Rhodopseudomonas palustris HaA2: one gene and its partner. The protein of the gene in region 1 binds, or shares a complex with, the protein of each later gene. Links are inferred from orthologs where the notes say so. Each region holds a gene or a part of one and is shown in the gene's direction. Other genes may lie near its edges.

The links.
Region 2: the proteins of secA (region 1) and secY are in contact, whole or in part, in a crystal structure (PDB 3DIN), measured with the Thermotoga maritima proteins. The link is inferred for Rhodopseudomonas palustris HaA2 from one-to-one orthologs. Residues at the interface, in WP_004082002.1 of Thermotoga maritima: Glu261, Ala262, Arg263, Lys300, Ala301, Arg302, Thr303, Ile304, Ile305, Leu323, Tyr324, Asp325, Pro326, Val329, Ser330, Tyr333, Ile336, Lys340, Phe345, Val349, Glu363, Phe364, Tyr374, Ser375, Gly376, Gly377, Glu393, Ile395, Thr482, Ser483; in WP_004081795.1 of Thermotoga maritima: Glu108, Gly109, Glu110, Glu111, Ala236, Glu237, Arg238, Arg239, Ile240, Thr241, Ile242, Gln243, Tyr244, Ala245, Arg246, Arg247, Val248, Thr249, Gly250, Arg251, Arg252, Val253, Tyr254, Gly256, Ala257, Ser258, Thr259, Tyr260, Leu261, Pro262.

What each region holds. Positions count from the first base shown.
Region 1 is NC_007778.1:592,867-596,618, forward strand. The notes cover bases 104-3,494. They hold secA (preprotein translocase subunit SecA), read left to right. Parts: upstream 104-453; coding sequence 454-3,294; downstream 3,295-3,494. Other genes in these bases: RPB_RS02680 (peptidylprolyl isomerase), read right to left, coding at 104-114. Outside these bases: more of RPB_RS02680, read right to left, coding at 1-103; RPB_RS02690 (L,D-transpeptidase family protein), read right to left, coding at 3,599-3,752. UniProt on the Escherichia coli protein: Required for protein export, interacts with the SecYEG preprotein conducting channel.
Region 2 is NC_007778.1:2,662,825-2,665,917, forward strand. The notes cover bases 231-3,093. They hold secY (preprotein translocase subunit SecY), read left to right. Parts: upstream 231-927; coding sequence 928-2,259; downstream 2,260-3,093. Other genes in these bases: rpmD (50S ribosomal protein L30), read left to right, coding at 231-280; rplO (50S ribosomal protein L15), read left to right, coding at 293-778; RPB_RS11645 (adenylate kinase), read left to right, coding at 2,256-3,093. Also shown: rpsE (30S ribosomal protein S5), read left to right, coding at 1-29; more of rpmD, read left to right, coding at 86-230. UniProt on the Escherichia coli protein: The central subunit of the protein translocation channel SecYEG. Consists of two halves formed by TMs 1-5 and 6-10.

The sequences.
Region 1 (3,752 bases):
CTGGGCGCGCGCCATCGGGCTCGCGAGCAGCGCAAAAGCGAGACAACCGGTCGCGGCCGCGCTGATGATGCCGGAGCGCAGGGCCGAACGGGCTGCGGGTGACGCAGGGGTCATGGAAAATCCTTGTTCTGAAAGCCGGGGTGTCGGGGGCGGCGGGACAGTCACCCAATCACGGAGCCTTGGCAACGCGAAAACTCTGTCAAAATGATGAATTCCGTCACCGGGCCGCGCGTTGACATCCCCCTACCCCAGCCATATCTCTGCCGCCACTAGCACGGGTATCAAGGTCGTCGGACGGCCACGGCCGACCGCCGGCCCTCGATTGCTGGAATACCGATGGTTTCGCGGCTGCGCCTGTATCCCGATAGGTGGCTGGGCGTCACGATGAGTTGATACGGCTCGCGTGAACGGCAGACAGGCTGCGAAGTCACATCGCAAGGACAGGAAGCTGGCATGATCGGCGCGTTCGCCCGCAAACTCTTCGGCTCTTCGAACGATCGCAGGATCAAGGCGTACCAGGCCCGCGTCGCCGCCATCAACGCGCTGGAGCCGGAAGTCGCGGCGCTGTCCGACGAGGCGCTGCGCGCCCGCACCGATGAGTTCCGCGCCCAGCTCGCCGCCGGCAAGACGCTCGACGATCTGCTGGTGCCGGCCTTCGCCACCGTGCGCGAGGCCGCCAAGCGCACCCTCGGCCAGCGCCATTTCGACGTGCAGCTGATCGGCGGCATGGTGCTGCACGAGGGCGACATCGCCGAGATGAAGACCGGCGAAGGCAAGACGCTGGTCGCCACGCTGGCCTGCTATCTCAACGCGCTGGCCGGCAAGGGCGTCCACGTCGTCACCGTCAACGACTACCTCGCCAGCCGTGACGCCGGCTGGATGGGCCAGATCTACAGCTTCCTCGGCATGTCGACCGGCGTGATCGTGCATGGCCTCGACGACGGTCAGCGCCAGAAGGCCTATGCCTGCGACATCACCTACGGCACCAACAACGAATACGGCTTCGACTATCTGCGCGACAACATGAAGTACCGGCTCGAGGACATGGTCCAGCGCGGCCATTTCTTCGCCATCGTCGACGAAGTCGACTCGATCCTGATCGACGAGGCGCGCACCCCGTTGATCATCTCCGGTCCGCTCGACGACCGCTCCGAGTTCTACAACACCATCGACACCTTCATTCCGAGCCTCGACAAGTCGGACTACGACGTCGACGAGAAGCAGCGCTCGGTGGCGCTGACCGAAGCCGGCATGGAGAAGATCGAGACGCTGCTGCGCGACGCCGGCCAGCTCAAGGGCGAGTCGCTGTACGACGTCGAGAACGTCTCGGTGGTGCACCACATCAACCAGGCGCTGCGCGCCCACACGCTGTTCCAGCGCGACAAGGACTACATCGTCCGCAACGACGAGGTGGTGATCATCGACGAGTTCACCGGCCGCATGATGCAGGGCCGGCGCTATTCGGAAGGCCTGCACCAGGCGCTGGAAGCCAAGGAACACGTCACGGTCCAGCCGGAAAACCAGACGCTGGCCTCGATCACCTTCCAGAACTACTTCCGGATGTACGGCAAGCTCGCCGGCATGACCGGCACGGCGGCGACCGAAGCCGACGAATTCTACGACATCTACAAGCTCGAAGTGGTCGAGATCCCGACCAACCTGCCGATCTCGCGTCTCGACGAGGACGACGAGGTGTATCGCACGCAGGCGGAGAAATACGCCGCGATCCTCGCAGAGGTCGAGCGCGCCAACAAGCGTATGCAGCCGGTGCTGGTCGGCACCGCGTCGATCGAGAAGTCCGAGGTGCTGGCCGATCTGCTGCTGAAGAACGGCTACAAGCAGATCGATTTCGGCGATCCGAAGGGGCTCGACAAGCTCTACGCCGCCGCCCGCGCCGGCAAGCCGGCCAAGCTGTTCGCGGTGCTGAATGCGCGCTTCCACGAGCAGGAGGCCTATATCGTCGCCGAAGCCGGCGTGCCCGGCGCGATCACCATCGCCACCAACATGGCCGGCCGCGGCACCGACATCAAACTCGGCGGCTCGCTGGAAATGCGGATCCCGCAGGAGACCGCCGGGATCACCGACGAGGCCGAGAAGGCCGCCAAGGTCGAGCAGATCAAGGCCGACATCGAGCGCTTCCGCGACATCGTGCTCAACGCCGAGGACGAGATCGAGATCGAGCCCGCCAAGGGCAGCAAGCCGGCCAAGACCGCCAAGCGCCCCGGCGGCCTGTACATCATCGGCTCGGAGCGCCACGAGAGCCGCCGCATCGACAACCAGCTCCGCGGCCGCTCCGGCCGTCAGGGCGACCCCGGCCGCTCGAAGTTCTTCCTGTCGCTGGACGACGATCTGATGCGGATCTTCGGCTCCGGCAAGCTCGACACCATGCTGACCCGGCTCGGCCTCAAGGAGGGCGAGGCGATCATCCATCCGTGGATCAACAAGGCGCTGGAAAAGGCGCAGCAGAAGGTCGAGGCGCGCAATTTCGACATCCGCAAGAATCTGCTGAAATTCGACGACGTCCAGAACGACCAGCGCAAGGTGATCTTCGATCAGCGCATCGATCTGATGAAAGAAGACAGCGTGGTCGAAACCGTCACCGACATGCGCCACACCTACATCGAGGATCTGGTCGCCAAGCACGTCCCCGAGCACGCCTATGCGGAGCAGTGGGACGTCGCCGGCCTCAAGGACGAGCTGCACCGCGTCGTCGGCCTGGAGATTCCGGTCGACGAATGGGCCAAGGAAGAGGGCATCGCCGACGAGGAGCTGCTGGCGAGGATCGTCAAGGTGTTCGACGAGCACATGGCGGCGAAGGTGGCGCAATGGGGCCCCGACGTGATGCGCTACGCCGAGAAGAGCATCCTGCTGCAGACGCTCGATCATCTGTGGCGCGAGCATCTGGTGATGCTGGATCACCTGCGTCAGGTGATCGGCCTGCGCGGCTACGGCCAGCGCGATCCGCTGCAGGAATACAAGTCCGAGGCGTTCGGCCTCTTCCAGGAGATGAGCGCGCATCTGCGAGAGGCGGTGACGGCGCAATTGATGCGGGTCGAAATCATCCCGCCGGATCAGCCGCAGGAGCTGCCGCCGATGGAGGTCCACAAAATGGACCCCAACACCGGCGAGGACGAAATGGCGTTCGCCAACGTCTCGCTGGCACCTGCAGACAGCGTCGACAAGTCCGCCCGCGACCCGAACCGCCCCGAGACCTGGGGCAAGGTCGGCCGCAACGAGGACTGCCCGTGCGGCAGCGGCAAGAAGTACAAGCACTGCCACGGCCGGTACGCGTAACGCGTCGCCCTCGGCTCATCGAAACGCAGCAATGCCCGGCTCGTGCCGGGCATTGTCGTTTGGCGAATTTTGCGATGCTGCCGCCCGACGCTCATCCCAGGTTCGTCGTTCCGGGGCGCGAGCGCAGCTCGCGAACCCGGAACCCATAACCCCTGTGCTCAGTGGTGATGCGCAGCGTCGATCGGCGCTGTCCTTCGACCGCGATGCTGCGGCGTATGGATTCCGGGTTCGCCGCTGCGCGGCGCCCGGAATGACGAGGTGGTGGTGTCGTGGGCGACCCACGCGGCGGCCGAGGCGAGCCGCCTCAGCGGAACGCCGAGAACCGGCTGTCGAAATTATTCGACGACACCACGGGCGCGGCGCCGGTGATCGTGGCCGTCGTCGCCGGCTTTGCGGCGCCGGTGTCGACCGAGGGCTTGAGCTGGGGCTTGGTGGCGGCCTGCTTGGTGTCTGCCGGC
Region 2 (3,093 bases), 2.1 Mb from region 1 along the record:
GCGGCGATGCGGAAGTGGTTGCCGAATAACGGCGTGATCACGCGATCCCGCTGACAGAGACAAGACGCGATCCGGAGTGAAGACGATGGCCAACGCCGCAAACATGATCAAGGTCGAGCAGATCGGCAGCCCAATCCGCCGCCATCACTCGCAGCGCGCGACGCTGGTCGGCCTCAAGCTCAACAAGATCGGCCGGGTCACCGAGCTTCAGGATACGCCTGAAGTTCGCGGCATGATCGCCAAGGTGCAACACCTCGTTCGCGTCGTCGACGAGAAGTAAGAGGGCAGGGCGATGAAGCTCAGCGAGATTTCCGACAATCCCGGCGCACGCAAGAAGCGCATGCGCATCGGCCGCGGTATCGGCTCCGGCAAAGGCAAGACCGGCGGCCGTGGCGGCAAGGGCCAGACCGCGCGCTCCGGCGTACGCATCAAGGGCTTCGAAGGCGGCCAGATGCCGCTGCATCGGCGCCTGCCGAAGCGCGGCTTCAACAACATCTTCCGGCTCGAATTCGCCGAGATCAATCTCGACCGGCTGCAGGATGCGATCGACGCCAAGACGATCGACGCCGGCGCGGTGATCAACGCCGAGTCGCTGGTCGCGGCCGGTGTGCTGCGTCGCTCGCGCGACGGCGTGCGGCTGCTCGGCCGCGGTGAGCTCAAGGCGAAGCTCACGATCGAAGTCCACGGCGCCACCAAATCGGCGATCGAGGCGGTCGAGAAGGCCGGCGGATCGGTGAAGATCCTGGCGCCGAAGAAGGACGAAGGCGAAGCCGCGTAACATTGCCGTCATCGCCCGCGAAAGCGGGCGCCGGCCTTGCCGGCGGCGGTGGAATTGACGACATTCGCACACCAAATGATGCCCGGCGCTCCCTCGGCGGCCCGCATCCGGCGGCACCACGGGACGAGTAGCGCGGGAGAAAGCCGGACATGGTCTCTGCAGCGGAACAACTCGCGGCCAACCTCAATTTCTCGGCGCTCGGCAAGGCCGAAGAGCTGAAGAAGCGGATCTGGTTCACGCTCGGCGCGCTGCTGGTCTACCGGCTCGGCACCTACATCCCGCTGCCCGGCATCGATCCCACGGTGTGGGAGCAGGTGTTCAAGTCGCAGGCCGGCGGCATTCTCGGCATGTTCAACATGTTCGCCGGCGGCGGCATCCACCGCATGGCGATCTTCGCGCTCAACATCATGCCGTACATCTCGGCATCGATCATCGTGCAGCTCTTGACCACGGTGTCGCCGCAGCTCGAGGCGCTGAAGAAGGAAGGCGAATCCGGCCGCAAGACGCTGAACCAGTACACCCGCTATCTCACGGTGATCCTGGCGGCGTTCCAGTCCTACGGCATCGCCGTCGGCCTGCAGGGCGCCGGCAATGTGGTGTCGGAGCCCGGCGCGTTCTTCCTGCTGTCGACGGCGATCACGCTGACCGGCGGAACCATGTTCCTGATGTGGCTGGGCGAGCAGATCACTTCGCGCGGCATCGGCAACGGCATCTCGCTGATCATCCTCGCCGGCATCGTCGCCGAGTTGCCCTCGGCGCTCGCCAGCATGCTCGAACTCGGCCGTCAGGGCGCGCTGTCGACCGCGCTGATCCTGCTGGTGCTGGTGATGTCGGTCGTCGTCATCGCCTTCATCGTGTTCATGGAGCGGGCGCAGCGCCGGCTGCTGATCCAGTATCCGAAGCGCCAGGTCGGCAACAAGATGTTCGAGGGCCAGTCCTCGCATCTGCCGCTGAAGCTCAACACCTCCGGCGTGATCCCGCCGATCTTCGCCTCGTCGCTGCTGCTGCTGCCGACCACGATCGCGAGCTTCAATTCGGGCACCGGCCCGGAATGGTTCCAGTGGATCGTCACCCAGTTCGGCCACGGCCGGCCGCTGTTCCTGGTGTTCTACATCGCGATGATCGTGTTCTTCGCGTTCTTCTACACCGCGATCGTGTTCAACCCGACCGAGACCGCGGACAATCTGAAGAAGCACGGCGGCTTCATCCCGGGCATCCGCCCCGGCGAGCGCACCGCGGAATACATCGACTTCGTGCTGACGCGCATCACCGCGGTCGGAGCGATCTATCTGGCGATCGTCTGTCTGATCCCCGAAGTCCTGATTTCCTACGCGGCGGTGCCGTTCTATTTCGGCGGAACTTCGCTTCTGATCGTGGTCAGCGTCACGATGGACACGGTCGCCCAGGTGCAGGGCTATCTGCTGGCGCATCAGTATGAAGGCCTGATCCGGAAGTCGAAGTTGAGGGGCCGTAAGAAATGAGACTGATCCTTCTCGGGCCGCCGGGGGCGGGCAAGGGAACGCAAGCGGCCCGCCTGGTTCAGCAATACGGACTGGTGCAGCTTTCCACCGGAGACATGCTGCGCGCCGCGGTCGCGGCCGGCACGCCGGTCGGGCTGAAGGCCAAGGACATCATGGCGAGCGGCGGCCTGGTGCCGGACGAGGTGGTGATCGGCATCATCTCCGACCGCATCGAGCAGCCCGACGCCACCAACGGCTTCATCCTCGACGGCTTTCCGCGCACCGTGCCGCAGGCCGAGGCGCTCGACGCGCTGCTCAAGGACAAGAAGCTCGGCCTCGATGCCGTGGTCGAATTGCGGGTCAACGAAAGCGCGCTGCTGGCCCGGGTCGAGACCCGCGTCGCGGAGATGCGCGAGCGGGGCGAGGAGCCCCGCGCCGACGACAACGCCGAGGCGCTGGCGAAGCGCCTGACCGCGTATCGCCTGCAGACCGAGCCGCTGGTCGAGTATTATTCGGACAAGCGCAAGCTGCTGACCGTCGACGGCATGATGACCATCGACGAGGTCACCCGCGAGATCGGCCGGATCCTTGAGGCGCTCGGCGAGGCCAACGCCAAGAAGGCTGCCAAGACCGCCGCTGCCAAGCGCGCGGTCAAAAAGAGCGCGAAGCCGGCCAAGGCTTCCGGCAAGCCCAAGGCTTCCGGCAAGGCGAAAGCTCCCGGCAAGGCTCCGGCCAAGAAAGCTTCGGCCAAGAAGGCAGTTAGCGGAAAATCTTCGAGCAAGGCGGAATCCGCCAAGACGGCTTCGGCCGGTCTGAAGAAGCCGGCGAAAGCCACGAAGAAGACTGGCAAAAAGG